Regions from separate parts of the Brevibacillus sp. DP1.3A genome, predicted to be linked through region 2. Evidence: riboswitches for the same ligand, from Rfam matches in the RefSeq annotation. Region 2 holds a riboswitch; each other region holds the start of a gene.
The links. A riboswitch is a leader RNA that binds a small molecule or an ion and turns the genes downstream of it on or off. The one in region 2 is predicted to bind S-adenosylmethionine.

Region 1 (9,810 bases), 1.9 Mb from region 2:
GAAAATGAACAAGGAGGGGCATCAAGTTTCTCTTGCGATCTATGGAAATGGTCAAGCACTGGAATCGTATATGCTTCTGTATAGGGATAAAAAGGAAGCAGCGAGCCGGAAAGAAGCAGAAGGAGCAAAAGCCTTGGAGCAAGAGCGACAGTTTCTGAACAAACTGCTCGGGGCTGATAGCGAGAACTATCGGTTGTTGGACGCCAACAATCCAGGATTGTACTTGCGATACTATAACGGGCTGCCAGTGTTGTCTGATGAAATAAGCATAGTAACAACTGACTCTGGCCATGTCCAATATTTCAGGAAGGAGCCCGTATCATTCGAGCCGTCACGATATCCAGATGTATCGACTGCTGTGTCAGAAGAGGTAGCCATCAAAGAGCTGAGTGAGCATATGAAGCTTCGATACGTGCAGAATCCGAGAATACGGCCAGAATCAAAACAAGGAGAGAAGTGGCAGCCTATTCTGGAGTACACGCCAGCTGTTTCCTTCATGCAACGAGGACGTGAAGATGGTACGGAGTGGCATATCGACGCGACCAGTGGCAAGATTGTGTATGGAACGGGAGATAACGGGCTTGCCTATGATCAGTTGAATACGAAGAAAGCACATCCAATCGAATCTCCGAAAGAATACGTCAAGGTTCGCTCCAAGGATGAGGCAAAAGCACTGCTGCAAGCAGAGTTCGGCGTACAGGTAGAAGGCTTGACCTACAGAGAGAGTGAACGTGAGCGCGATGGACGCAAGAAATACGTCTGGTATGATAAAAATGACAAGTATATCGGCGTAGAAGTTATCGCAGAAACAGGCAGTGTCGTCGGGCTGGGAACACCGCGTTCCAATGCTGCAGTGACAGTCAAACGCCAGCAAGCGGAAGAGGCTGCATTCGCCTTTCTGCATAAATACGTCGATCCAGGTGTAAAAGAAGTACAATTGGCACAAGTTATACAGCCAGGCGAAGCGAGTCCTGTGTCATCGGGCGAATGGGAATTCAGATTTTTCCTGAGCAAGGATGGCATTCCTGTACAGGATCGCGAGCAAAAAGCGGCTTATTCGGTAACGGTCGATCCGTCTACGGGCAAAGTGACAAAGTTTGATAACTACAGAGAGACGCACGAGTTGGTGGAGCTTCCAGCATCCGACAAGATCATCTCGAAAGATAAGGCTGTTGAGGAGTATTTACGCGTCATGCCTTTGAAGCTGGTCTATTTGATGAAAGATGTGGATGGGCAAAAATTACCTCAACCGAAGCTGGCGTATGTGCCGTGGAGTGAGGAAAAGCTTGCGAACAAATTTATGGCCCTTGATGCCGTGACAGGCAAGATCATCGCCGACTAAAACGAAAAAAAGGCTATCCCGCAGCCATTCCTGATGGCTTTTGGGATAGCCTTTCTTAAACACTTATCTAACAGTCGTCACACGAGCACCCGATAATAACCAACAGGATAAACAGCACGAGCACGATTGCGAAGCAGTCACCGAAGAATCCGTTCCCGCAGAAAGATGTACTCATCTTTGTTTCCCCTCCTTTCCGTTATACTCCAGTCTATACACGAATGCCGATATTGGACTGGGCGGATGCCCAGCTTAGGCAAAAATGGGCGTGTAAGAGAAGAGGCTCAGTAAAAAATAGACAATTCACAATTGACGGGGAGACAAAGGGGGTGTTAAGATACTTGCAAACATTCAAGACATTTCACAATACAACTAAATGACAAGTGTACGACTCTTATCCAGAGAGGCAGAGGGACTGGCCTGATGAAGCCTCGGCAACCGGTAAAAATCCGGTGCCAATTCCAGCAAAGCTACGTGCTTTGAAAGATAAGAGGATGTCTCAGGCGTTTTCGTATCTGCTGACAAATCCTCTTCTTTCAAAGAAGAGGATTTTTTGATTTTATTTACCTAATTACAGAGAATAAGCCGATGCAAGGGAGAAAAGGGGCACGTCAATGAAACCAACTTTTCGCGAACAGCTTTCCCGGAAAATTCTGATTCTGGATGGTGCAATGGGCACCATGCTTCAACAGGCGAACCTGACTGCTGATGATTTCGGCGGTGAAGCCTATGATGGCTGTAATGAACTCTTGAACTTGACCAGACCAGATGTGATCCGTTCCATTCATGAGAAATATTTAGAGGCGGGAGCAGACATCGTCGAAACAAATACGTTTGGTGCTGCTTCCATCGTTTTAGCCGAGTACGATGTGCCAGAGAAAGACCTTGAGATCAATATAGCGGCAGCACGCTTGGCCAGAGAAGCGGTGGATGCCTATTCCACGGAGGAGTGGCCGCGTTTTGTAGCTGGTGCAATGGGACCTACGACCAAAACCCTTTCGTTGACAGGCGGTGTCACTTTTGAAGAACTGGTCGAGGCGTATTATCGTCAGGCAAAAGGTCTGATTCTCGGTGGCTCCGATGTTCTTCTTTTGGAAACCTCGCAAGATACGTTGAACGTTAAGGCCGGTGGAATTGGGATTCGCAAAGCTTTTGAAGAGCTTGGACAGGAGATCCCAGTGATGCTGTCAGGTACGATTGAGCCGATGGGCACGACGCTTGCTGGCCAAAACATCGAGGCGTTTTACATCTCCTTGGAACATATAAAGCCAGTCTCTATTGGTCTGAACTGTGCGACAGGACCAGAGTTCATGCGTGATCATCTGCGGACATTGTCGGGAATTGCCCAATGTGCGGTCAGTTGTTATCCGAACGCAGGCTTGCCAGATGAGAACGGTCATTACCATGAAACGCCACAAGGACTTGCCTCGAAAATGCTGGCATTCGCTGAACAAGGCTGGATAAACGTCGCTGGCGGTTGCTGCGGAACAACGCCTGACCATATTCAAGCGATGGCAGAAGCATTGAAAGACTGCAAGCCTCGCAGTGCAGCTGTAGAACCGCTGAGCGCGGTCTCCGGGATCGAGGTCGTTTACGTCGAAGATGACAATCGTCCCCTGCTAGTAGGGGAGAGGACCAATGTCATCGGTTCCAAAAAATTCCGTGAAATGATTGCAGCTGGTCACTATGAAGAAGCATCTGATATTGCCCGGGCCCAAGTAAAGCGCGGCGCACATGTCATCGATATATGCTTGGCTGATCCCGACCGTGATGAATACGAAGATATGGAAAAATTCCTACAGTTCATCGTGAAAAAAGTAAAAGCGCCCCTCATGATCGACTCGACAGATGCCAAGGTCATGGGGCTGGGACTTCGTTACTCGCAAGGGAAGGCCATTCTCAACTCGATCAACCTGGAAGACGGGTTGGAGCGATTTGAGGAAGTCGTTCCGCTTATTCACAAGTTCGGTGCCTCCGTTGTCGTTGGAACGATTGAGGAAGCGGGTATGGCTATCACTCGCGAAAAGAAGCTGGAGGTCGCGCAACGCTCGTACGACATTCTTGTCAACCAGTATGGAATAAAGCCACAGGATATTATTTTCGATCCACTCGTCTTTCCAGTAGGGACGGGGGATGAACAATACATCGGCTCTGCATTGGAAACCGTAGAAGGAATTCGTTTAATCAAACAAGCAATGCCTGCTTGCAAGACGATCCTGGGTGTCAGTAACGTTTCCTTCGGCTTGCCTGCTGCAGGTCGGGAAGTGCTGAATGCGGTCTTCTTGTACCACACCACTCTCGCAGGGCTTGATTACGCCATCGTCAACACGGAAAAGCTGGAGCGCTACGCTTCGATTCCAGAAGACGAGAAAAAGCTGGCAGAAGCCCTTCTATTCGAGACAAATGATGAGACCTTGGCGGCCTTCACCGAATTTTATCGCCAAAAGAAAAAGGAAGTCAGTGTGGAAGTCTCCTCGTTAACGCTCGAAGAACGCTTGGCCCGTTATGTAGTCGAAGGCTCCAAGGATGGTCTAGTGGAAGACTTGAAGCTGGCTATGGATAAATACGCACCGCTCGAGATCATCAACGGTCCGTTGATGACTGGGATGGAAGAGGTCGGTCGCCTGTTCAACGGCAACCAGCTGATCGTGGCAGAAGTATTGCAGAGCGCAGAAGTTATGAAGGCATCCGTTTCGTTTTTAGAGCCATTCATGGAAAAAAGCGATGCCGCTGCCAAGGGGAAAATCTTGTTGGCGACAGTCAAGGGCGATGTACACGACATCGGAAAAAACCTCGTGGAAATTATTTTGTCAAACAACGGCTACAATGTCGTGAACCTGGGGATCAAGGTACCGCCAGAGCAACTGATTGCCGCATGCAGAGAAGAAAAGCCGGATGCCATCGGTCTCTCTGGACTCTTGGTGAAATCCGCGCAGCAAATGGTCATTACTGCACAAGACCTGCGTGAGGCAGGCATTGATATCCCGATGATGGTTGGCGGTGCGGCGTTAACGCGCAAGTTCACATCGAACCGGATCGCACCAGAATACCGTGGAATTGTTTTATACGCAAAAGATGCCATGGATGGTCTGGACCTCGTGAATCGTCTACAAAATCCGGATGAACGTGATCGCTTGGTAGAAGAACAGCAGCATCTGCTGGAAGCAGTTGCAACGGCTCAGCCTGTTGTTGAGGAGAAAAAAGCACCAGTGCCTGCTCGCTCAGCCATCAGCAGAACCGTTCCGATCCATCTGCCGCCCGATTGTGAACGACATGTTTTGCGACAATATCCGCTCAGCCATTTGCAGCCGTATTTGAACCTGCGGATGCTCCTCGGAAAACACCTCGGTGTTCGCGGAAATGTAGATAGATTGATAGAGGCAGGCGACGACAAGGTACTGGAACTGTACGGCATTGTGGAAGAGCTATTAAATGAAGCGAAGCAAAAAGGAACCATTACGACACACGGTGTGTATCAGTTCTTCCCGGCTCAGTCAGATGGCAACGATATTTTGGTCTATGATCCAAAAGACCACAGCAAGCTGCTGGAGCGCTTTTCGTTCCCGCGTCAGCTGGAAGAACCTCATCTTTGCCTGTCCGACTTCTTGCGACCAGTGGAGAGCAAGGAAATGGACTATGTTGGATTCCTGACCGTAACGGCTGGGGGAGGGATTCGCGAAAAATCTACAGAGCTAAAAGAGCGTGGTGACTACTTGCGCTCCCATGTCCTCCAAGCCTTGGCATTGGAGCTGGCAGAGGCATTTGCTGAGCGAATTCACCACGTCATGCGCGACGTGTGGGGTATATCGGATCCGGTTGAGATGACGATGCTCGAGCGCTTCGGTGCTAGATATCAGGGCATTCGTGTATCCTTCGGTTACCCTGCTTGCCCGAATCTGGAAGATCAGGCGCAGTTATTCCGTCTGTTGCGTCCAGAGGATATCGGCGTTCAGCTGACAGAGGGCTTCATGATGGAGCCAGAAGCTTCCGTATCGGCGATGGTATTTGCTCACCCTGAAGCACGTTATTTCAACGCAGGTCCATCTATTTTTGAAGTTTAAAGATAAATGAATATGGGAGAGAAGGGATTGAGTTGACGACGAGAAAGAAAGATTTACGAGCCTATTTGAAAGACAACCTTCTAGTCGGAGATGGAGCGATGGCGACCCAGCTGCACGGGCTGGGCGTCCCAGTTGGTGTCAGCTTTGAGGAGCTGTGTTTATCCAACCCTCGTTTGGTACATGAAGTTCATACGTCCTACTATCAGGCCGGTGCACGTTTCCTAGAGACAAATACGTATTCTGCCAACCGCGATGCATTGAGCCGTTACGGTCTAGAGCATAAGGTTGCGCGGATTAATCGGCTCGCAGTCGCCATTGCACGGGAAGCTGCTCAGGATGATGCTTATGTGGCTGGGAGCATCGGATCGATTTTGGCTGGACGGGTGAAGAAAAAGGTTTTGGATGAATACCGTGACCAATATGAGGAACAGGCGATTGCTCTATTGCATGCTGGCGTAGATGGACTGATTCTGGAGACGTTCGTGGACTTGGAGGAGCTGCTTCTGGCGATCGAGGTAATCCGCCCGCTCACAGATGTACCTGTAATCGCACAGTTAGCTACTTTGGAAGTAGGGCGCACACGTGATGGCTACGCTCTGACAGATGCTTTTTCCAAGCTGAAAGCCGCAGGTGCTGACGTGATCGGACTAAACTGTCGCCTTGGTCCCGCTGAATTACTTCGTTCGTTTGAAAATACAGTAATTCCAGAAGATGCACTCTTATCCGTATTCCCGAATGCGGGGCGTCTGGGGATGACTGACGGAGAATACGCTTTTAAATCATCACCTGAATATTTTGGACAGAGTGCGCTTCGCTTGCGTGAGCAAGGGGTACGGTTGATTGGCGGATGCTGCGGAACCACACCTGCACATGTGAAGGCGATTGCGGATGCACTTGAGTCACTTGAGCCGCAAGCGCGTGTGAATCCAACCATCGTAGCTGGAGATCGTCCTTCGGTTTCTGTGCAGAACACGAGGGAGAGGGAGAAACCAAGCATTGTCGAGCGCGTAAAAACAGCAACGACGATCATTGTTGAATTTGATCCTCCGCGTGATCTGGATGCAGACCAGTTTCTCCACGGATGCTGCGAGCTGCACAAAGCAGGAGCAGACGCCATTACGTTGGCGGATAACTCGTTGGCGACAGTGCGTATGAGCAACATGGCTCTCGGGGCCCTCATGAAGAGCAGACATGGAATCGATCCGCTCTTGCACATTGCTTGCCGGGACCGCAATCTCATTGGACAGCAATCGCATTTAATGGGGCTGCACGCATTGGGGATTGACCAAATATTGGTGATTACTGGCGATCCATCACGCTTTGGTGACTTGCCAGGTGCCAGCTCGGTATTTGATGTGACCTCGTTTGATCTGATTCGCATGGTGAAGCAGTTGAACGAAGGTGTTTCGTTCTCAGGACGTCCGTTAAAGCAAAAAGCCCAGTTTATTGTGGGCGCAGCCTTTAATCCGAATGTCCGAAATATGGATGCTGCCGTTGCCCGCTTGGAAAAGAAGGTCGAGGCAGGTGCGGACTACATTATGACACAGCCTGTGTACGATGCAGAGTCCATTCGGAATGTGTACGAGGCGACGAAGCACATCGGCATTCCTGTCTTTATCGGGATCATGCCGCTGACCAGCTCGCGCAATGCGGAGTTCCTGCATAATGAAGTGCCGGGAATCAAGCTGTCGACAGAGGCTCTCGAACGGATGAAAAAGGTACAGGGAGAAGCCGCCCGACAGGAAGGAATCGCAATCGCGAAGGAATTGGTCGACACGGCCGTTCGTTACTTCAATGGCATCTATCTGATTACACCTTTCAATTATTACGAGATGGCGGCAGAGCTCATTCACTATACGCGTCAGCAAAGCTCATTGGTGAAGCTGGCCCGGACTTAACGGTATACGCCAGTTAAATAGGGAAGGCCTATGTGTATAGACAGGCTATAGCCTTGTGTCTAATATACATGGGCCTTCATTTCGTCTAACATAAAGGCGGTCTTGAGAGCTTCCCGATTGCAAAACTGTTGAATCTCAGCAAGGCTCATCTGGGCGTACAGCTTTTTGCGTAAAAAACGTTCAATGATATGCGGGAAAGCGAGATCGACAAAGAGCAAATGCAGTTGCTCAATCGATAGGGGATTTTCTTGGAGATAGCCACGCATTATATGAGAGAACAATTCCTCGTTCCACTGTTCATTTTTTCGCATAGCAAGGGATAGAACACGGGCAATGTCTTTGGACGGAAAATCGTAACGAACGTCATCCCAGTCAATGATCGCAATTCTTTGATTACTGACGAGCAAATTCCCATTGTTAAAATCGCCGTGACAGAGAAAGTGGTTGCTCAGGAGTTCTTTTTTCCATTTCGAGAAGTATGGAGCGGATATCAAGTGTTCCTTGGCTGTGATCCCGGCTTGTTTAAAAAAAGGAAGGTATTCCGCGATCGCAGTGTATTTTTGATCAGTCTTCCCGGCATGTCGAAGCTCCCACTTCTCAAGGGCAGCTAAATCTGTCTTGTATTCCACGGACCATTTTTCTGCGCCATTGTAAAGGTTGCCATGCTTGGAGGAAAAACCGAGTGACCTCACATGAAATTTGCCTAATACCGTGCCGATCCGTTCCATTCGAAAAGGGGAATTATACGCAATATTTGGCCAGGATAGCCTTCGGTGGAGAACGAAAAGATTTTCATTATGAGTTATGTAACGCTTATTATTTTTGGTTCGTTGAATGTCGGGGATGAGTACGCCGTTTTGGCGCAAATGCGCTTCTGCATTCAGAATGAAATGTAAACGTTCCTTTTGCAGAGGGAAAGCCTTTCCGATGAATTTGCCATTGGTTGTTTCCAAGTAAATGACGAGTGATTTGGATGTATCCCGAATGGTTTTGTGATGCAGAACAGTCATGTCGTATCTGTTCTGGATTTTTTTGATGAGATCGTCCACTGCTGATGCCCCTCCTTGCGTACAGAGCTACAAGTATTGTACGGAAGAAGAGGAGTGGTTGACACTGAAGGATCTACTCAGCAGGCAAGGGAAGCGGGTGCCAATTCATCTCGCGTAAAAAATGACTTAGCTCAGTAAACTTGGCGATTCGTTCCTCACGTGTAAAAGATGCGTTAGCCCCACTGGTAGACGGGACGACAAACACATAGCTGCCAGACCAATCTTCTGTCCCAAAGTACCTGATTGGCTGCAGCGCCAGTGAAATTGCTTCTTTTTTTTGTCCGGTCGCGTGACGAAAAGCAGTAATGCCGTTAAAACAAATGACACGAGGCCGGTAAGTCTGAATCATTTGGACGAACTGCTCTGCACCTGTGGCATAATCCTCGTTACGAAGGTCTGTTGCGGAGCGGGTAGGGCGTGAGACCAGATCGGTAATACCATAGTTGTAGTCTAAGAGGGTAGCGGTTTCCTCGGGCAAGAGCTTGTGAGGTGTCAGGCCGCCTTCGTACAATCCGCGCCAAAACAGGTTGGCTGGATTGGCGTAGTGGAAACCCGTCGTAGCCGATATACGTCCTGGATTGATACCGCAAAATAAAACCGCCAAATCGCGGCGAATGTATGTGGGTAACCATTTCTCTGTGAACTCTACCAAAGCAAACCCCTCCTGTTTACCACATTGTAGCACATCAGTGAGCGCTTTCAGAAAGGAGCAAAAAAAGCTGCCAGATTCGGCAGCTTCAGGTTATATTGGATCAAGTATTGGATCTTATAACTGGGGAAGCGGATACGGCAGCACTTGCTGTGGCTCATTGAACGTGAATTGCTCCATTTCATTCCGGACGTATCTTTTCGTCTCGAATGGAACGACTTCTTGTTCTTCATTACCCCACAACCAATTCGACAGCATTTGTATCATAAGGATACCCTCCACTTTGTGGAAATGTTTTACATGTTCATCATACTCCAGTTGAGGGCATTTTTGGTTGGGCAGGTGTGAATAAGGCGTGAAGAAATCGTGGATAGAAAGTGAACAAAAATAAAGCGGTTTCACGGGACTTCGAAAAAAAAGCGAAAAGAAATCCGCCTGTACGAACGGACTCTTTTCGCTTTTTTGCCATGTCATATTTATGGATTGGTGGACCACAGTCCAGCGGATTTCACAAAGATGCGTTTGTTCAGCTTCAGCTGACTAACCACGAACTCAGCAATATCCTCAGGTTGCATGGTCTTTTCAGGATTTCCGTCGGTCAGACCCAAGTCAATTGCCATATCGGTTGCTACTGTGCTAGGCGTAAGCGCCGTTACGCGAATGTTGTGTTTGCGCACTTCGAGAGCCAACGATTCAGTCAGACCAAGAACACCAAACTTGGATGCACTATACGCGCTGGTGACAGGAGCTCCTTTTTGTCCAGCAGTGGAGGAGATGTTGATAATGTCACCGGAGTTTTGGTCAATCATGCCAG
Region 2 (9,810 bases):
AAAGGCTTCTACCGTTTTCACCATTTGCTGATCATCTGGCAAGCTCAGCACTTCTTTCTCAAGCTGCTCGGTTGCAACACCAAATACGGCTTCCAGACTCGTAGAAGTGCCACTCAGCTTTGATACCGGGGCATTCAGAAACGGATAAAAACCTCCGGGCTTGAATTTCACACCGAAAACGTGACCGTGTCCCTCTAATAGATGCGAGGAAGTCGTGCGTGCTACACCAAAAATGCCCGTTGCTCCTTTTTCAAACACCAGATTCACATTGGGATGAGCCAATACCGTTTGCGAGTGAGGCAGTTCTGTACGCAAATCCCACCGGACGACCCAGTAGTGCTGCACGAAGTAGCTAATTTCGGCAGATGGCTCGTATCTATCTAGCGAAAATTTCTTCTGTCCAATCATGGCATGCAGTACACCCTTTGGGAACTTGGCAGTCTGATTTTCCAAGGCGCGCCTCCTGTCGTGTTTTTACAATACACACTACCGAATTCTTCTTATAGTAAGAGTAGTAGTTGGGAGACTTGATTACAATTCCCAAATGAAAAAATCAGGGGGTAAAACGATGGATCTTCGCTTCGATTTCTACATTAATGCTACGCCAGAGCAGGTCTGGCATGTGCTTACTTCCGATGAAGGCGTAAAGAGTACTTTCTTTGGCTGTACGATCCGCTCGACTTTTCAAGTAGGCGATGAGATGGCTTACGTTGGTCCGGGAAAAGCTGGTGACGACACGGTGCATGTATACGGGAAAATCTTGCAGTTCGAACCTCATCACATTTTCAGTTTCACTGAACATCCTGGTCCTGCGTATTACGAGAATCATGCGGAATTGCAGACTCGCGTCACCATTACCTTGGAACCGGTTGGCGGCTGCACCAAGCTGACACTGATCCATGATCATTGGACAGAAGACCACCCTTCCCACGCAAGTGCCAGCAACAATTGGCCGATGATGCTCTCGTCGATCAAGACGTATGCGGAGACAGGCAAGACACTTGATTTTGGCTACTAATACAAAAAAATCCCGAGACCAGCAATTTCGTTGGCCTCGGGATTTTTGTTAAGTTCGTTACTCCGTCATTTCTGCCCACTTCAGATCGATAAATCCGAGTCCATCCACTTGAACGCCTTTCACCTTGTCGCTTTGTACCCAGACATCGACATCTGTGAACATGGGGATCAAAGGCATAGCATCCATGAAGATTTGCTCAGCCTCTCCAAACAGCTGCTTGCGCTTCTCTGGATCAGTTTCTACCGATGCCTGTTTCAGCAGCTCTTGGTAGCGCGGGTCTTCCCAGCCCGTGTCGTTGTTGCCTGTATTACCATCACGGAACATTTCCAGGTAATTCATTGGATCATTAAAGTCTGCATTCCAGCCGATACGGCCTATTTCGTAATTAAGTTCATGCATATCCTGTATGTGAACAGTGGCCTCCTTCACCATGAGCTTTACTTCAATGCCAAGTTTTTGTTTCCATTGGTCCTGAAGCGCCTCAGCAATTTTCTTATGTCTGTCGCTTGAATTGTAAGTCAAGGTGATCGGAGGCAGCGTTGTCACGTTAAGCTCCTTCATACCTTCTTCCAACAGCTTTTTGGCCGTTTCTACATCATTATCTTTGAAGTAGCCATCTTTATTGATAATCATGGATTGCGGCAACATCCCCATCGTTGGCACTTGGCCCACTTGTGTGATGTTATCTACGATGGTTTTACGGTCAACCGAGTATGCCAAGGCTTTACGAATTTTCACATTGCTGAGCGGCCCTTTTGTCGTATTCAGTTTGTACCAGTACATCGTCGCTTTTGGATGAACAACGAGTTTGCCCGCGTCTCTCAGTGTCGGGATCGCATCGGTAGGAAGTCCGCCGAGTGGCTGACCTGCCCAATCCAGCTCACCGTTTTCGAACATGGACAGGGCTGTATTATCGTCCTCGATCATCGCGAACTCAACGCGATCGAGCTTCACTACGTCTTTATCCCAGTAGTGCTCGTTCTTTTCAAGCACGATCTTGCTCTTGTGTTCCCACCCTGTCATCTTATATGGACCGTTGCTTACGTGCGTCGCCGCTTCGTTTGCCCATTTTGGATTGGCCTCCACTACTTTTTGGTTAACCGGGTAGTACGTGTAGAAAGCCGTCAGCTCCAGGAAGTAAGGCGTTGGATTCTCAAGCGTGACTTCCAGTGTTTTGTCATCGATTGCCTTCGCACCGAGTTCGTCGGGCTTCGCCTTACCTTTGTGAATCAGCTGCGCATTTTTAATGTAGTACAACTGATAGGCATACTCCGCGCCAAATGTCTTGCCGAGGGCACGCTTCCATGCATACACGAAGTCATGGGCAGTTACTGGATCACCATTGCTCCATTTGGAGTCACGGAGCGTGAACGTATACACCAGTTTGTCATCAGAGATCTTTACATCGGATGCTACCGAATTCACTGGCTTTGCGTTTGCATCGAAGCGAGTCAAGCCATCAAACGTAGCACGAACGATCGCTCCCGCAGTGGTATCCTTCGCTAGACCAGGGTCCGCTGTCGCAGGCTCACTCATAATGTTCGCCCGAAATACCTGCGTCTTTGCATTTGCAGGCTTTTCAGCGGTCGCTGCGGTTCCCTCAGCTGGAGGGGTTGCCGTTGATGGCTGCGTACTCGTGGAGCATCCAGATAACACGGTTCCGGCGACCAGCATCGCGCCAAGAAACAACTTGAGATTTCTTTTCATCAGAAAATTCCCCCTTATCTATATTTTCTCATTTCAAACACAATATACTCGACGGGAATTGGGTTGAAAACAGGGTTGCTATAGATTTAATTTAATTTTATGAAAATTCATTATATTGTAAACAAAAGTAAAGCCCAACCAGCTACTAGGCCAGTTGGGCTTTTGTTGATCAATCAATTATTTCTACTTTAGAACGCTGGAATAATCGCGCCTTTGTATTCATCTTCAATGAACTTTTTCACTTCAGGTGAGTTCAGTGCTTTTGCCAGCTTTTGAATTGCTTCAGAATCCTTATTGTCAGGACGAGCTACCAAGAAGTTTGCGTATGGAGTATCTTTATCTTCAATAAACAGGGCGTCTTTGGTTGGAACAAGCTTTGCTTCCAGCGCATAGTTGGTGTTGATCAATGCCAGATCTACTTCTTCCAGAACGCGCGGCAGCATTGCTGCTTCTACTTCTTTGAACTTCAGGTTTTTCTTGTTCTCAACAACGTCTTTCACTGTACCGCTGATGCCAGCGCCTTCTTTCAGCTTGATCACGCCGTTTTTCTCCAAGAGTGCGAGTGCGCGACCGCTGTTTGTTGGATCGTTTGGCAGCGCGATTGTTGCGCCATCAGCTAATTCATCCACAGATTTTACTTTTTTGCTGTAACCTCCGAATGGCTCGATGTGTACAGCCACTACTGGCTCCAGGTTCATGTTTTGTCCTTTATTGAAGTCTTCCAGGTAAGGCTTGTGCTGGAAGAAGTTAGCGTCGAGTTGTTTCTCGTTCACTTGAACGTTAGGTTGTACATAATCGGTGAACTCTTTAATTTCCAAGTTCACGCCTTGTTCTTTCAGTTTTGGTTGAACGAATTTCAAGATTGCTGCGTGTGGAACGGGAGAAGCGCCTACCTTCAATGTTACTTCCTGTTGTCCGCCTTGTGCGCCACCTTCAGCTGGAGCGGGTGCTGTTTCCGTTTTGCCTCCGCAAGCTGCCAAAGAAAATGCCAACACAGTAGAAAGTACAGATACGACTAGCTTTTTCATGAATGATTTCCCCCTTGCATGTATTTATCTTATTATTTGAAACCCTATATGGAAAAATCCTACTTACGGCTGAATTTCAGAACCAGACGGTCCCCCAGCGATTGTAAGATCTGTACCATCACCAGCAAAATAACAACAGTCACAATCATGACATCGGTTTGGAAACGTTGGTATCCGTATCGAATCGCCAAGTCACCCAAACCACCACCGCCAATTACCCCAGACATCGCTGTATAGGAGACCAGCGTAACCGTCGTGATCGTAATACCCGCGATCAGGCCCGATCTAGACTCTGGCAAAAGGACATTCCAGACGATCTGCCAATTGGAAGCCCCCATAGATTGTGCAGCCTCAATCACACCTTTATCAATCTCACGCAGAGAGGTTTCCACCAAACGCGCGAAAAACGGAGCGGCACCAAATACGAGCGGCGGAATGGCACCAAGTACGCCGAGTGAAGTTCCTACGATCATTTTCGTCACAGGAATCAGCAAGATCATCAAAATGATAAACGGTACCGAACGTAATACGTTGACAACGAATGATGCGATCGTATAAAAAGTGCGGTTTTGCAGAAGCTGTCCGCGTGAAGTCAAAAACAGAATGATGCCCAACGGCAAACCAATCAGGACGGTAAACAGGGTGGAAAAGCCGAGCATCGTGAGCGTGTCCATCGTACCTACGCCGATTTCAGCCCAATCCACATTCTCGAATGTCCAGTCCATTTATATCACCTCTACTTCCAAGCCACGTTGGCGCAGCGTCTCAATGGTCTTTTGATTCTGTGCAACATCGCCTTCCAGTTCAATCACCAACTGACCATACGGCGTATCCTTCATGCGGGAGATCGTTCCCTGCAAAATGCTGAACACCGTACCAGTCTCTTGCATCGTTTGGAACAGGATTGGCTGGTACGTTTTTTCTCCGAGGAAGGTGACACGAGCAATGGTGCGGATCCCCGAAGCCTTTTCGTGCTCAACTGCTTCGCGCAGCTCTGTAGAATCCGCTACTTGTTCCACGAATTCTTGTGTCGTTGGATGCTTCGGACGAAGGAATACATCCAGTACGTTACCCGACTCGACGATCTTTCCTCCATCAATCACGCCAACACGATCACAAATGGAGCGAATGACGTGCATCTCATGGGTAATCAACACAATGGTCAACCCCAGCTTGCGGTTGATGTCCAAGAGCAGTGCCAGAATGGAGTTCGTCGTCTGCGGATCGAGAGCCGATGTAGCTTCGTCGCAGAGCAGCACTTTTGGATCATTCGCGAGCGCCCGGGCGATTCCGACACGCTGCTTCTGTCCGCCAGACAGCTGGGTCGGATATTTGTCCTTATGCGCCTCCAAGCCAACCAGCTTCAGCAGCTCGTTTACTTTCTTATCAATCTCTGCCTTCGGACGCTTGGCCAGCTTGAGCGGAAAAGCGACATTTTCGCCGACTGTCGAAGAAGACAGCAAGTTGAAGTGCTGAAAAATCATGCCGATTGAGCGGCGCTTTTCTTGCAGCTTCCCTTCATCCAGCTTTGTCAAATCGACGCCGTCCACAATAACTTCCCCTGAAGTTGGGCGCTCCAGCAAATTGATGCACCGGATCAACGTACTTTTCCCTGCACCAGAGTGTCCGATAATCCCGTATATTTCTCCTTGCTCTATGGAAAGGTCGATCCCCGTTAATGCTGGGATGGTTTTACCTTGTACTTGATAGCTTTTATGCAAATGACGCAGTTGGATCAACGCATCCACCTCCCGACCACAATCTTAATAAAATATAAAAACCCCTTTTTCAATAAACGAAAAAGGGGCTGCAACGCAATGTATACGTTCGCATCCACCCTTCTCATCTATACAAGATCAAAATAATCCTGTAGGAATTGGCACCGCGACGTTCATTCGAAAATGAACCGGCTGCCGGGCTTCATAGGGCCTGTCCCTCCGCCTCTCTTGATAAGAAAGATATCTACGTATATTATGTTCGTTTTTTTGGTTTCATCATGATACAAAACGGATTATATCCTTTTCGGAAATATCACGTCAATAGTAATAGAAGGAAAAGTTTTTTAATCCATGACGCCATTGCGAATGATTGTCGACTTTACGTGAAAGCGAAACGTCGCATCTTTGTACATCTTTCTCCATTCGGCCTGCGTCATATTTGCCATCCCTCTTCTCTTTGAACGATAGATGGATCCTTTTCCTAAAAAACACAAAAAACAGCACGCTTAGTTTTGCGTGCTGCTTTTCTTTTCTCCCTCAGGTTGATCTGTTGCTTCTGTAGGAGGTGCAATTTTTTCTTGGACAAACGACTGAACCTGATCGACATCCGGAACCAGAACGGAACCTGCACGGTGCGATTCACGGAACATCCCCATCGGCGGCAACTGATAGTTACCAGGCTCTAACGTATTCAATTTTAATCCGAGTGCAGACAGCTTCAGCATGTCCACCGAACTAATATTGGTTTGAACATACGGTGTTACTTCCTTCAAAATCGTAGGAAGCTGCATCAGCGTCGTACCATTCTTCATCTGATCCACGACTGCCGTCATCAATTTCCGCTGACGCTCCGTCCGTGTATAATCGGAGGTCGCATCATGGCGGAAACGAGCATATTGCAAGGCTTTGTCTCCATCCAGCTTTTGCAGACCCTTTTTCAGATTAATATCATAAGCACCTTTGTCTGTCGGGTCATGATAATACATATTTTTTTCTACATCGATCTCGACTCCGCCTACTGCATCAATCAGAGCCTTGAAGCCTTCAAAGTCAGTAATCACGTAACGATCTACTGGAATTCCAGTGAACTGACTAACCGTTTCCATTGCTAGCTCAGGTCCACCTTCTACAATCGCAGAGTTGATCCGCGAGCTACCTCTACCGGGAATATCTACATACGTATCACGTAGGATTGAAAACATGTCATAACGTTTCCCCGTAGGATCGATGCTGACCAGCATCATGGAGTCAGAACGAGGAAGCCCGTTATTTTTCATTCCTCTGCGGTCTACTCCCATCAGCAGAATATTGACGCGTTCCTTGCCATCCCACTCTGGTATTTCTGCTGCTTTGGTGGAATTCCCACCACTAGGCGGTGCGATGTTAGGCTCTTGAATATTTTGAGCAAATTGATAAAAAGAGTATCCGTAGTATCCAGCTGTCGTAGCCATCACGACAAGCAAAAGAAGCAACACTCGTTTCCATATTTTCATAAAGTCCACCTTTATTCTCTATATCCTCAGTTGATGTCATCTCTCCACTTTGTCTAGTATACTCGAATTCGACAAAAGTGGAGCAGCCTATATTTGGGTACCTGCGACATTGTAAACATTTTAATTTACAAAGTTTTGAATATTCGATATACTATTCTTATCCTTAATGATAAGGGGTGCAATCGCGTGATATCACCGTCAGCTTTTCTCAATCGCTATCCACGTGAGGCCATTTTCTTCCTCATCGCCAGCTTTATTAACTCCTCCGGGAGTGCCTTTATGTGGCCACTTACTACCTTATACGTACATACCATTTTGCAACGCTCGATGACAGAAGCTGGATTCGTCCTGATGATCCAATCTCTGGCTGGAATCTTCGGCCAATTCATCGGCGGCTCGTTGTTTCATCGACTAGGTGCCAAGCGTCTCATTGTCGGTGCATTGATTTTTCAAGGACTTATTCAATTTTCCATTCCTTTCGTTCAGAGCTGGCCTGTCTACTTGATTCTCATGATGGGGCTTGGCTTTACGTTCAACCTGTCATTTCCAGCCATTCAAGCATTTATTGGTTTCCGTTGGAAGGAACAGCGTCGCGAATTATTTAATATCGTCTACGTCGGTAATAATTTGGGAATGGCAATCGGAACCGCATTGGCAGGCGTTATTGCCACTCTATCCTTCCAGCTTACTTTTTGGTTCAACAGCACGAGCACCTTATTGTTTGCCTTGTTCTTCTTCCTTTTTATGAAGAACATATCTCATCAGGAACTGGTCGGAGAGCAACAGGAGGAACAGAAAAAACACCGTGAGAAAAACAACTTTACCCTGCTATTCCGCTACCAATTGTACTTGTTTATGGCATTGGGCGCAGCATTCATTTTCTTTTCCAATACGGTATGGAACACAGGCGTCGCTCCTTATATTACCGAACAAGGTATGCCTTTGTCTTCGTATAGCTGGCTGTGGACTATCAACGGGATTATCATTTTTGCCGGCCAACCCATCACATCCTGGATCAAGCGGCTGTTGAATCAGAGCTTGTCTGCCCAACTCGTCGTCAGTGCCATCGCGTATGCTGTCGGTTTTGGGTGTATGCTGGCTTACCACGGTAGTTATTACGCATTTGTTGTCGGAATGGTTATCACTACATTTGGAGAAATGCTCATCTCGCCCACTATTCCTACCTTTATATCGGAAAAAACTGGGGAGAATGCACCGTTTTATTTGGGGGTAGTTGGGGCGATTACAACTGGTGGAAGGCTGCTGGGGCCTTTAGCTATGGGGTTCATGTATGACCATGGTGGCATTAATCCAACCCTGTTCTTGGCAACGCTTGTCTCTGCGGGTTCGGTTCTGCTCTGTCTGTTACATGCTTATTTTCATCGGGAAAAACAAGCAGAGGTTGCTAAATACTGATTTCAACTGCAAAGAAGCCGCCCGATCCTTTTACAGGACCGAGCGGCTTGTTCATTACACTACTTCTTTTCTCCCTTGATTGGCACTTCCCAATCGACTTTGTTCTCTTTTATTACACGATCGAGCACAACTGATATTTCCTTCACATCATTTTTCTCAAAGCGCACCGCTAGCTTCCCTTCGAGTTTTATCGTACCATCATGAATAAAGTCTCCCATCGACGGGAGATTTTTTTATACCCAAAAAGCTGCCAAGGGATTCTCGGCAGCTTGGTAAAAACAATAGCAACGATATTCAGTTGTTTCTCACTGGCGGGCAGGTAAGCGACTTTCCGTTGTCTTGCGGACCAAGTCCCATGATGTACGGTACCGCCACACGGCTCCACTCTACCGGATTCGGTGCCGTGTCCACATCTTCTGGTGAGCATGATTGGAGCATGGAAGTATCGATACTGCCTCCTGGATCAAGCGCCACTGCTGCCATTCCCTCAGGCAATTCAGCTGCCAATGATTGCGTCAATCCTTCGATGGCGAACTTCGATGCGCAGTACGGCGATAAAAACGCTTCCCCGTTTCTTCCCCAGTATGAGCTGATATTTACGACGACTCCGCCATTTGCGCGCTGAACCATAGACGGTAAAAAGGCGCGAATTACATAGAAAACACCATTCACATTGATGTCCATCACTCTCGAAAACTCGCTTGCCGCAAGCCCAATGACTGGGCTGTTCCGGTTTATAATGGAGGCATTGTTAATCAACAAATCGGGAACGCCCACCTCGACTTTGATTTCCTCTGCCCACTTTTCCACCTGCTCCATTACCGAAACGTCGACGACAGAAAAATGATGCTGATCTCCGAATTGCTGACGCAGTCCTTGCACCTCTTTTTCCGAACGACCGCAGCCTGCAACCGCCCAGCCTGCTTCGTGAAAACGCTCGACCATCGCCCTACCCAAACCACGTGTCACACCTGTAATCACTACTAGCTTACTCATTCTCTCTCCCCCTCCATTATTATACTTATTAAACATTTTAGTATAATAAAAGAAGGAAATCAATCCCAGTACAAAAAAAGACGCCCGTTGCCGAGCGCCTCGCGATGTTTCGTACTTCTTATTTGTAAGTGTCGTAAGCGTTGGTCAACAGGCCAGCGATTGTTGCCAGTTCGTTGTTCTCGATCTGATGACGCTCGACCATGGTCATGATTTTACCATCTTTCATGATCGCGAAGGATGGGGAAGACGGTGCATAGCCTTCGAAATATTCGCGTGCTTTTGCAGTCGCTTCCTTGTCTTGACCTGCGAATACAGTGAAGATGTTATCCGGTTTTGTAGCGTGATTCAAGGAATGTACAACTGCTGGACGAGCGAGTCCTGCTGCGCAGCCACAAACCGAGTTCACGACAACAAGTGTCAGGCCTTTTGCATTT
Region 3 (9,810 bases), 730 kb from region 2:
AGGCATATGAACAATGAAAGCGAAGATAGGTGCCCTGTCGATTGTGGCCATTGCTTTGATAGCCATTTTTATGATGATTGACGCCGGTGGCAACTGGGATTACGTCCTTCCTCGGCGGGCTAAGAAAATTCTTGCCATCATTTTAACCGGTTGCATCATCGCCTTCTCTACGATGATCTTCCAGACAATCACGAACAACCGAATCTTGACGCCTAGCATCATTGGTCTCGATTCGCTCTATATGTTCATCCAAACATTTGTGATCTTTGTGTTTGGCTCCACCCATTTCACCTTGATGAACAACAACGTGAACTTTCTGATCTCGACAGGTGGGATGGTGCTTTTCGCTGGCTTGCTCTACAAATTCCTGTTTAAGAGGGAAGGGCAAAACATTTACTTCCTGCTCCTCGTCGGATTGATCTTGGGCACATTGTTCAGCAGTTTGTCCACGTTCATGCAAGTGTTGATTGATCCGAATGAGTTTCTGGTTGTGCAAGACCGAATGTTCGCCAGCTTCAACAATGTAAAAACAGACCTGTTGATCACGAGCTTTGTTCTGGTCATCGCAATCATGATTTACTTCTGGCGATACATCAAGTACTTGGATGTGTTATCACTCGGTCGGGACCAGGCGATCAATTTGGGGATTCCGTACGATTTTGTCATCAAGCGGTTCCTCGTTGTTATTGCCATTCTCGTATCGATCGCGACAGCGCTCGTTGGACCGATTACCTTCCTTGGACTGCTGGTAGCGAATCTCGCCCATCAGTTTATGAAAACCTATCAGCATAAATACTTGCTGGTGGGCTCGTCTTTAATCAGTGTGATTGCACTGGTTGGCGGTTTGTTGATTGTGGAGCGTGTACTTGCGTTCTCTACGACGCTCAGTGTCATCGTCAACTTTATTGGTGGGGTTTACTTCATCTATCTTCTGTTAAAGGAGAATAAAGCGTGATAGAAGTCCGGAATGTCACAAAACAGTATGGTAGCAAAAATGTCGTGGAAAATGTCTCTGTGAAGATTGCCAAGGGGAAAATCACGTCTTTTATCGGACCCAATGGGGCCGGAAAGAGTACGCTGCTGTCGATGATTAGTCGCCTATTGACCAAGGATCAAGGCGAGGTTTTCATTGAGGGTCAGGAGATTAGGCAGACAAAGAGCAGTGAGCTGGCAAAGAAAATCTCGATTCTCAAGCAATCGAATCACATTACGGTGCGGTTGACGATTCGTGAGCTGGTCAGCTTTGGTCGCTTCCCGTATTCACAAGGCAATTTGTCAAAAGAGGATTGGAAGTATGTAGACGAAGCGATCCAATATTTGGAGCTCACGGACATTCAACACAAGTACCTCGACCAGTTGAGTGGCGGTCAGCGTCAACGCGCTTATATCGCGATGGTTGTCGCTCAAAATACGGAATACGTCCTCTTGGATGAGCCGCTCAACAATTTGGATATGAAGCATTCCGTCCAGATCATGAAAGTGCTGCGACGTCTGGTAGACGAAAGGGGCAAAACGGTTGTCATTGTCATTCACGATATCAACTTCGCTTCCGTCTATTCGGATTATATCGTCGCACTCAAGGATGGAAAGGTCGTGAAGGAAGGCACTACAGATGAGATCATAACACGACCGATCTTGAAAGATGTCTATGACATGGATATCCATATCGAAGACATTGAAGAAAATAAAATCTGTGTCTATTTCGCGTAAGCTCCATCTTCCTATCGTTAAAATTTTGATGGCCTGCCGGGGGTTTCATCAGCAAGCTATCAATAATTTTATATACTTTTACATTCTATATAGAGGTGAGAGAAGTGAACAAAAAATTACTCATGCTGTTTATGGCAGTACTGTTGGCTGTATTCACAGCTGCATGCGGCTCCAATAACGCCGCTCCTGCAACACCTGCGGCGGACGCAACGAAAGCACCTGAAGCTGCACAAACATCCGAAGAAGTTACGATCAAGCATAAATTGGGTGAAGCAAAACTGAAAAAGAATCCAAAAACCGTTGTAGCATTTGACTACGGTGTTCTGGATTCCTTGGACAAATTGGGTATCGAAGTAGCGGGTGTTGCACAGTCTTCCAGCATTCCTGCATACCTGGAAAAGTTCAAAGATGCGAAGTACACAAACATTGGTGGCTTGAAAGAGCCAGACTTTGAAAAAATCAATGCAATGAAACCGGATGTGATCTTCATTTCCGGTCGTCAACAAGATGCTTACGAAGAACTGAACAAAATTGCTCCAACCATCTTCATGGGTGTAGACAATGCGAAGTACATGGAATCTTTCAAAGAGAACATGAAAACATTGGGTACCATCTTCGGTAAAGAAGCACAAGTAGAAGAAGAGCTGGGCAAAATCGATGCATCTATCAAGGAATTGAATGCAAAAGCAACGGCAAGCGGCAAGACTGCTCTGATCGTTATGGTTAACGAAGGCAAGCTGAACGCTTATGGCGCTGGTTCCCGTTTTGGTATCCTGCATGGTGAATTCGGATTTACGCCTGTAGACAAAAACATTTCCGTAGAAAACCATGGTCAAAGCGTTTCCTTTGAATATATCGCAGAAAAAGATCCAGACTATCTGTTCGTAATTGATCGTGGTAACGCGATTTCCAAGAATAAAGAAGTGTCTACTTCTACACAGCAAACTGTAGAAAACGACCTGATTAAGAACACGAAAGCATTCAAAACTGGCAACATCATTTACCTGGATTCTAGCAACTGGTACTTGTCTGGTGGCGGATTGGTATCTACCGCTGGCATGGCAGAAGAAGTTCTGAAAGAAGTTAAGTGGTAAGAGGCTAGAAAAGAAAGTGGCGACAGCCGAAGGGAGTAAGACATTCCCTGGGCTGTCGCCTTTTCATTTTTTAGAACGTGCTGATTTATACCCGGGGCTCCCGTTTTGCAAACTCCTGCAACATCCCTCTTATTTGTTCTACCAATAAAGCAGGTGCCTTCTTAGGTGAACCCGAGTCAAACGGCGGCTGGGGATCGTATTCCAAAATCAACTGGACTCCTTTACTCATATCTTCTCCCAATTCCCATGCAACTAATTGGAGTGCCATGTCGATACCAGAGGAAACACCGGCTGCTGTAACGATTTTGCCCTGACGAACGACTCTTTCCTCTGTTGGAGTGGTTCCAAGAGATTGGAGTAGTTCGAAGGAACCCCAATGAGTGGTGGCTACGGCTCCTTGTAACAAGCCTGCGGCGCTCAAGATCAGAGAGCCATTGCAGACAGACGTAGTCCATTTCGTTGTTTCATGTATGTGGCGAATCCACTGTAGGGTTTCTTCGTCATTCATTGGGGTTTTATAATTGGGCGGACTGCAACCGGGAACAACAAGAATATCAGCGGAAGTAACTTCAGAAAAACTGTAATCGGCATGTAAATAACCCATATTGGAGTCAAGCTTGATTAACCCTTTCTTCTTAGCCACAAACTTCACTTCACATTTCAGCGTAGCAGCGAATACATCGTATGGACCAATTGCATCTAATGCGGTGATGCCATCGAAAAGCAAGATTGCAACCTTCATGATGATCTCTCCTTTGAAATGGGATATTTTTCTTGCAAACAAATACTAACATACCTATACGGGGTATATGTATGTCGGAGTTGTGACTAACTGCAAGTAGGTATAGCAAAAAGCCGGTTACACCGTAAAACGTGGTGAAAACCGGCTTTTTGCCTAGCGGATTCTAACAATTATCTGGCTCCAACCAGCTTGCGCTCTTCCGTGTAAACAGGTTGGGTCGTGTTTTCGTTTGGTTGCTTTTGATCCACAGCATGAGACAGCTCATAAGGGAGGCAGAGCGGTACACCCGTGCGAGGATCAATCAGGATGTCTGCTTCGATGTTGAATACCTTACGCAGCATCTCAGGCGTCATGACTTCAACAGGACTTCCCTCAGCGACGACGGTTCCGCGAGAGATTGCAACCATGTGCTGTGCATAACGGGTTGCGTGGTTCAGATCGTGGACGACCATGACGATCGTACGATTTTCTTCGTCATTCAGCTTTTGCAGAAGCTTGAGAACCTCCAGCTGGTGAGCCATATCCAGGAATGTCGTAGGCTCATCAAGGAAAAGGATGTCTGTTCCTTGCGCCAGAGCCATTGCAATCCAGGCGCGCTGGCGCTGACCGCCGGACAGTTGGTCAACCGGGCGATCATGGAAATCGGCCATGCCGGTCATGGAGATAGCCCAGTTTACGATCTCTTTGTCTTCCTTAGTCAAAGAGCCGAAGCCTTTTTGATGGGGGAAGCGGCCATAGGTAACGAGCTCAGACACGGTCAAGCCATCGGGTGCGGTTGGGTTTTGTGGCAAAATCGCCAGTTGCTTGGCGACTTCCTTGGTCGATTGCTGGTGGATCGATTTTCCGTCCAAAAATACTTGTCCGCCTGTTGGTTTCATAATCCGGGCGAGAGTTTTGAGGATCGTCGATTTACCAGAACCATTTGCACCGACCAGGGCAGTGATTTTTCCAGAAGGAATGCTGATGTTCAAGTCTTTGACAATGGAAAGCTCACCGTATCCGATGTCCAGCTTTTGCGTGTATAAGCGCTCCACAATGGGACAACTCCTTTTTAAACAAAGTATGTACCTGTATAAGTAAATGTAGTAATGATAATCATTTTCACTAAGTTAAAGTATATAACGGAACGAGGTCAAATTCAATATGTAAAAAGCCAACCTGCTCACATGCGTGAACAAATTGGCCTTGGGTTAACAAATGATTATCCAGTGTTAGTAGGTGATATGAGCGATGATCCCTTGTTCGTCGTCCAATACCAGCTCGATACCGGCGGAATAAGGGTTGCGCTGCATCTGGGTCTCCAGGTAGTAGCGAATCGCTTCAATCATATTCATCTCGATGAAGACTTGTTGGCGCTCCATCCAGTGTACTTCAGCAGAAAAGCCGTACTCTTCGTCCCACATCAGCTCGACGGAGATATCTTGTGGCTTCAACTGTTTTTTGTAGGCTGCGTGAATACAGATCGCATTAATGATATCTTGTTCGGAAAATGTTATCTTTTCCATGCGTTCAGTTCCTGTTCTTTCTCACGCTTGTTTTTGAAGTAGACGATCACTTTGCGGATCAGGATAATCACAGCGAGGATCGCCATCAGGTTGATCATGAAGCCAAGGATGGAGCCCAGGATACCCATGTCACCGAACAAGGATCCGAACAGCAAACCAGCCAGACCACCAATCATGAGACCTTTCATGAATCCGCCGCTTTTGCTTGCTGTAGCAGCAGGAGTTGTTGTGCCTTTATTTGTTGAAGCATTTACATTCGTATCTGCTTTGTTAGGCGTTTGCGTGTTCGTAGGAGCCGTATTAGAGTTAAAAGATTTTTTCCCGGACTTATAGCCTTTCGCATCGGCATGATCAATGAATCCTCCGGCCGGAGCGAGTACGAGCATTACGGCAACCAACATCATGATGAGTTTTTTCATGTTATTTGAGTAGCCCCTCTCATTTAAATGACTTGTATATATAAGTCTACATGAATATTGAGCGAAATTCCAACGAACTTTCAGTGACGCTCGGTCTAAATACCTACAAAAAAGCCCCTGACAAGCGATCTCGTCAGGGGTTCTTCGATTTACACGCTCTTTTTCAGTTTTCGGGCTGCCCAGTTACCCAACGATTGAATGAGCTGTACCAGGACGACGAGGATAACGACAGTAATGATCATGACTTCGATGTCCCATTGCTGGTAGCCGTAGCGCAAGGCGAGATCGCCAAGTCCGCCGGCACCGACTGCCCCGGCCATAGCAGTAGCACCAATCAAACCGATGGTCGCGATGGTCAGGCAGAGGACGATGCCGGGCCGTGCTTCACGCAGCATGATGCGAAAAATAATCTGCGTCCGGGATGCGCCCATTGCCTGGTACGCTTCGATAACGCCACGATCTACGTCATGCAGGGCCGTTTCCATCAGGCGTGAGATGTAAGGCGAGGTATAGACGATGAGCGGCACAATTGCTCCTTCAATCCCAATCGAAGTGCCCACGATCAACTCCGTAAAAGGAATGATCGCAACCATCAGGATAATAAAAGGCAACGAACGCACAATGTTGATGATCGTATTCAGGGTGTGATAGATGATTCTGTTCGGGAAAAGGTGATTCGCCTGTGTGATGACCAACAAAATCCCGAGCGGAATCCCGATCAGTGTCGCAATGAACAACGAAATCCCAACCATAATGACGGTCTCTTGCAGAGATTGCCCGAATACCGGAATCATATCAATCAAACGCTCCATTAGCTCCGCACCTCCTCTGGTGACACAATATCTACGCGGTAGACGGATTCGCGCAAGTAGCGAATGCCATCTTGAATGTCTTGTTCTTCGCCGGATATGTGCAAAAGCAGAATGCCGAGCGCTGTTCCTTTTATGGTCGTAATCGAGCCATACAACAGATTGGTACTAATCGGAAAACGTGCAGATAGTGTTCCTAGAACAGGATCGAGAGCAGCATCCCCGCGAAAGGCAACGCGAACAATTTTGGAAACGGGTCCGGTTTCTTTTATTTTGGACAAAATCTCCTGTGGTACCTGATCGTCGAAAACCGTTTTGATAAAATTACGGGTCGTTTGCTCTTGCGGATTGCTGAAAACATCCAGAACAGAGCCTTGCTCGATGACGACACCGTTTTCCATGATGGCTACCTGATCGCAGATTTTTTTGATGACCTGCATCTCATGTGTAATCAGCACGATTGTCAGGTTGAACTTTCGATTGATGTCGAGCAACAGCTCCAGAATCGATTCGGTCGTCTGCGGGTCGAGAGCGGAAGTTGCTTCGTCACAGAGCAGGATTTCCGGATCAGTCGCAAGCGCACGAGCGATGCCCACCCGTTGCTTTTGTCCACCGGATAGCTGAGAAGGATAAGCGTTTGCTTTATCAGACAAGCCAACCAAGCCGAGAAGGTCTTCTACCTTGCGCTTAATGACATCTTTGGGGACGCGATTCATCCGCAAGATTTCCGCCACATTGTCAAAGACATTATAGGAAGAGAGCAGGTTGAAGTGTTGAAAAATAATCCCGATCTTTTTGCGAGCTTGCCGCAGCTCTTTTTCCTTGAGGGTCAGCATGTTCTGGCCATTGACGATCACAGAACCGCTAGTCGGCTTCTCCAGCAGGTTGATGGTACGGAGCAGGGTGCTTTTCCCCGCTCCGCTAAAGCCGATAACCCCGTAGATTTGCCCTTTTTCCACCTGCAGGGATACGCCCTTCAATGCTTCTACCTGCTTGTTTCCTACTTGATACGACTTATGAATATCGGTTAGCTGTATCATAACGAGTTCTCCTTGTTGTTCTTGATGTTCCTGGCGTCGATCTTACCAGGACGGCAGTACAGCTCCTTCAAAACGTTCGTCGATGAATTTTTTCACTTCTTCCGAGCGGTAGATGTCCACCAGTTTTTTGACAGCGGGGTTGTCTTTGTTGGTTTCGTTGACTGCCAAAATGTTTACATATGGAGAGTCAGCTGTCTCAGCGAAGATCGCATCTTTTTGCGGGGAGTAGCCAGCTTCCATTGCGAAGTTCGTATTAATCGAAGCGACTTCTACGTTGCTCAGCGAGCGCGCCAGGAAAGCAGCCTCCAGCTCTTTGAATTGCAAATTTTTTGGATTTTCTACGATGTCCAGTGGTGTTGCGTTGTCACCCACGCCATCCTTGAGCTTAATCAAGCCAGCTGCCTGATAGAGTAGCAGGGCGCGTGCTCGGTTGGTCGGGTCGTTTTGAATGCCGACAACGCCGCCAGCAGGGATGTCCTCGACTTTTTTATGCTTGGTGGAGTACAGGCCCATCGGGTACGTGACGGTTTTTCCGACCTCGACGATCTTTGTTTTGTGATCTTGATTGAACTTCGCCAAGAACGGGATGGTTTGGAAGCTGTTTACATCGAGATTTCCTTTATCGAGAGCTTGGTTCGGCTGTACGTAATCGTTGAAAACGACGACTTCGACGTCGAGCCCTTTGCCTTTGGCGACTTCTTTTACTTTGTTGAGAATTTCTTCGTGCGGGCCGCCAGTGACGCCCACCTTGAGTGAGGTTTGCTCAGCAGCAGTGCCGCCGTTAGCAGGTGCAGCTTCTTGTTTACCGCCGCAAGCCGTTACGAGCGATGCAGCGAGCAGTAGTGTAGTGAGCAGTAGACCAGTCTTTTTCATGAAAATACCCCTTTTCTCTGGATGTAAGATGGAATAGAAAAAGCCTCTTCCGACAGAAGAGGCGAAAACTGCGAGTATGTATCCACACTGCAACAATACCTCTCTTATCTGTCGGAATAAATTCCGCTGGATTTGGCACCGTATCGTTTGCGATAGGTTGCCGAGGTGTCATAGGGCCAGTCCCTCAACCTCTCTTCATAAGAGAATGTGCTATGAAATTATCATTCCAAACATTGTTGTTAATTCTTATTTGGATAGTTGGATTATAACGACTGATTTTTTAGGTGTCAACTGTTTTTGCAAACGAATGACTTGGTGGAAAAATGTGAAATTGATCTAAATACGAATATTCTATTGAAGAATCGGAAAATCATTTGTATAATGAGAGCGAATGAACCCGATACCAGCTATCGCAGGTGATGACATGACTCTAGTGGACTCCAATGAAACCAGAAAAAAGCTGTCTGCCATCTATAATGAGATAGCAAAAGAGTTGTTCGGATTTGGAACGACATTGCTCCGAGTCACGATTGAAAATCAGATGATTACGTTCCAAGCCAAGCATCGCCGCTCTCCGCGCTCAGAAGCGTTAGAAGGAGAAGCACCGGCCCTCAAGCTCGAAGTCGATTTTCGGATGTCCCTTCTTTATAAGAAGAAACTGCGAGAGCGACTGGAAGTAGAGATGGGGTTGCCGTTGGAAGCTGTGCTACGGGACTATGATGCGCCTACGCAGTGGGCGATCACGAATGTTATTTTAGCTGAATCAGAACTGAATACCTGACGCAATCGTTCGGATTTTCTCTTTTGATCTATCTTAAGAGGAGACCGTAGACTTTGCGTAAAAACGGGTGTCACTTCTCTTTGTTTACGAAGAAAAGTGCTCTTGTTTAGAATGATACGTTCTAATCAAGGGTACTTTTCTTTTTATTGTATCACCATATTTTGTCATCAAATGAACCCAACTGGAGGAGAATTACGATGAAAAAATTACTTGCTGGAATTCTGTCTTTTTCTATGATGTCACTGGCTCTCGCTGGCTGTGGCAGCAATGATCAACCACAAGCGGGAGGAGCTGGCGGTGAAGCCAAGGGTGAGCCACAAAAGCTGGTCATCTCCACATGGGGCTTTTCCGAAGACTTTTTCCGCAAAGAAGTATATGAGCCGTTTGAAAAAGAACATAACGTGAAAATCGTGCTGGAAATCGGGAACAACGCAGAACGACTGAACAAAATTCGCCAAGGAAGCTCCGATGTAGACTTGATCTACCTCTCTGACTACTATGCACAGCAAGGGATTGAGAGTGGCGCATTTGAAAAAATCGACCGCAGCCGCATCCCGAACCTGGATCAAATCTACGACATCGCCAAAGCACCACTGGGCGAGGAGTACGGTCCAGCTTACACGATTGGCCAATTCGGGATTGCCTATAATCCAAAACTCGTGAAAACAGAGATCAAGGATTGGAAAGACCTGTGGAACCCAGAGCTGACGGGCAAGCTGACACTGCCAAGCATTACGTCCACAACTGGCCCGATGGTTCTCGACAGTGCTTCTGCGGTCGCGGGCAGCAAGGAATTTAACGAGGATCAAGCCTTTGCGAAAATGAAAGAAGTCAACC

Region 1: another riboswitch for S-adenosylmethionine. It lies ahead of metH (methionine synthase); the one in region 2 lies ahead of HP399_RS28715 (methionine ABC transporter ATP-binding protein).
Region 3: another riboswitch for S-adenosylmethionine. It lies ahead of HP399_RS01955 (MetQ/NlpA family ABC transporter substrate-binding protein); the one in region 2 lies ahead of HP399_RS28715 (methionine ABC transporter ATP-binding protein).

What each region holds. Positions count from the first base shown of each region.
Region 1 covers NZ_CP085876.1:4,299,151-4,308,960, reverse strand. The annotation lists gene HP399_RS19690 (YcdB/YcdC domain-containing protein) at 1-1,342, shown strand, start outside; gene HP399_RS19685 (YjcZ family sporulation protein) at 1,410-1,517, opposite strand; SAM riboswitch class I at 1,731-1,832, shown strand; gene metH (methionine synthase) at 1,954-5,400, shown strand; gene HP399_RS19675 (bifunctional homocysteine S-methyltransferase/methylenetetrahydrofolate reductase) at 5,433-7,298, shown strand; gene HP399_RS19670 (phosphotransferase) at 7,358-8,347, opposite strand; gene HP399_RS19665 (mismatch-specific DNA-glycosylase) at 8,421-8,999, opposite strand; gene HP399_RS19660 (hypothetical protein) at 9,114-9,263, opposite strand; gene HP399_RS19655 (3-ketoacyl-ACP reductase) at 9,473-9,810, opposite strand, start outside.
Region 2 covers NZ_CP085876.1:6,201,545-6,211,354, forward strand. The annotation lists gene HP399_RS28690 (helix-turn-helix domain-containing protein) at 1-453, opposite strand, end outside; gene HP399_RS28695 (SRPBCC family protein) at 569-1,018, shown strand; gene HP399_RS28700 (peptide ABC transporter substrate-binding protein) at 1,076-2,725, opposite strand; gene HP399_RS28705 (MetQ/NlpA family ABC transporter substrate-binding protein) at 2,914-3,753, opposite strand; gene HP399_RS28710 (methionine ABC transporter permease) at 3,813-4,478, opposite strand; gene HP399_RS28715 (methionine ABC transporter ATP-binding protein) at 4,479-5,492, opposite strand; SAM riboswitch class I at 5,593-5,709, opposite strand; gene HP399_RS28720 (LCP family protein) at 5,978-6,964, opposite strand; gene HP399_RS28725 (MFS transporter) at 7,151-8,380, shown strand; gene HP399_RS28730 (SDR family oxidoreductase) at 8,675-9,376, opposite strand; gene HP399_RS28735 (BrxA/BrxB family bacilliredoxin) at 9,495-9,810, opposite strand, start outside.
Region 3 covers NZ_CP085876.1:333,849-343,658, forward strand. The annotation lists gene HP399_RS01905 (ABC transporter permease) at 1-17, shown strand, start outside; gene HP399_RS01910 (iron chelate uptake ABC transporter family permease subunit) at 14-955, shown strand; gene HP399_RS01915 (iron ABC transporter ATP-binding protein) at 952-1,710, shown strand; gene HP399_RS01920 (siderophore ABC transporter substrate-binding protein) at 1,815-2,804, shown strand; gene HP399_RS01925 (DJ-1/PfpI family protein) at 2,890-3,546, opposite strand; gene HP399_RS01930 (ABC transporter ATP-binding protein) at 3,717-4,580, opposite strand; gene HP399_RS01935 (YxcD family protein) at 4,758-5,051, opposite strand; gene HP399_RS01940 (hypothetical protein) at 5,039-5,470, opposite strand; gene HP399_RS01945 (methionine ABC transporter permease) at 5,620-6,282, opposite strand; gene HP399_RS01950 (methionine ABC transporter ATP-binding protein) at 6,282-7,319, opposite strand; gene HP399_RS01955 (MetQ/NlpA family ABC transporter substrate-binding protein) at 7,362-8,192, opposite strand; SAM riboswitch class I at 8,294-8,396, opposite strand; gene HP399_RS01960 (DUF2294 domain-containing protein) at 8,617-8,973, shown strand; gene HP399_RS01965 (ABC transporter substrate-binding protein) at 9,171-9,810, shown strand, end outside.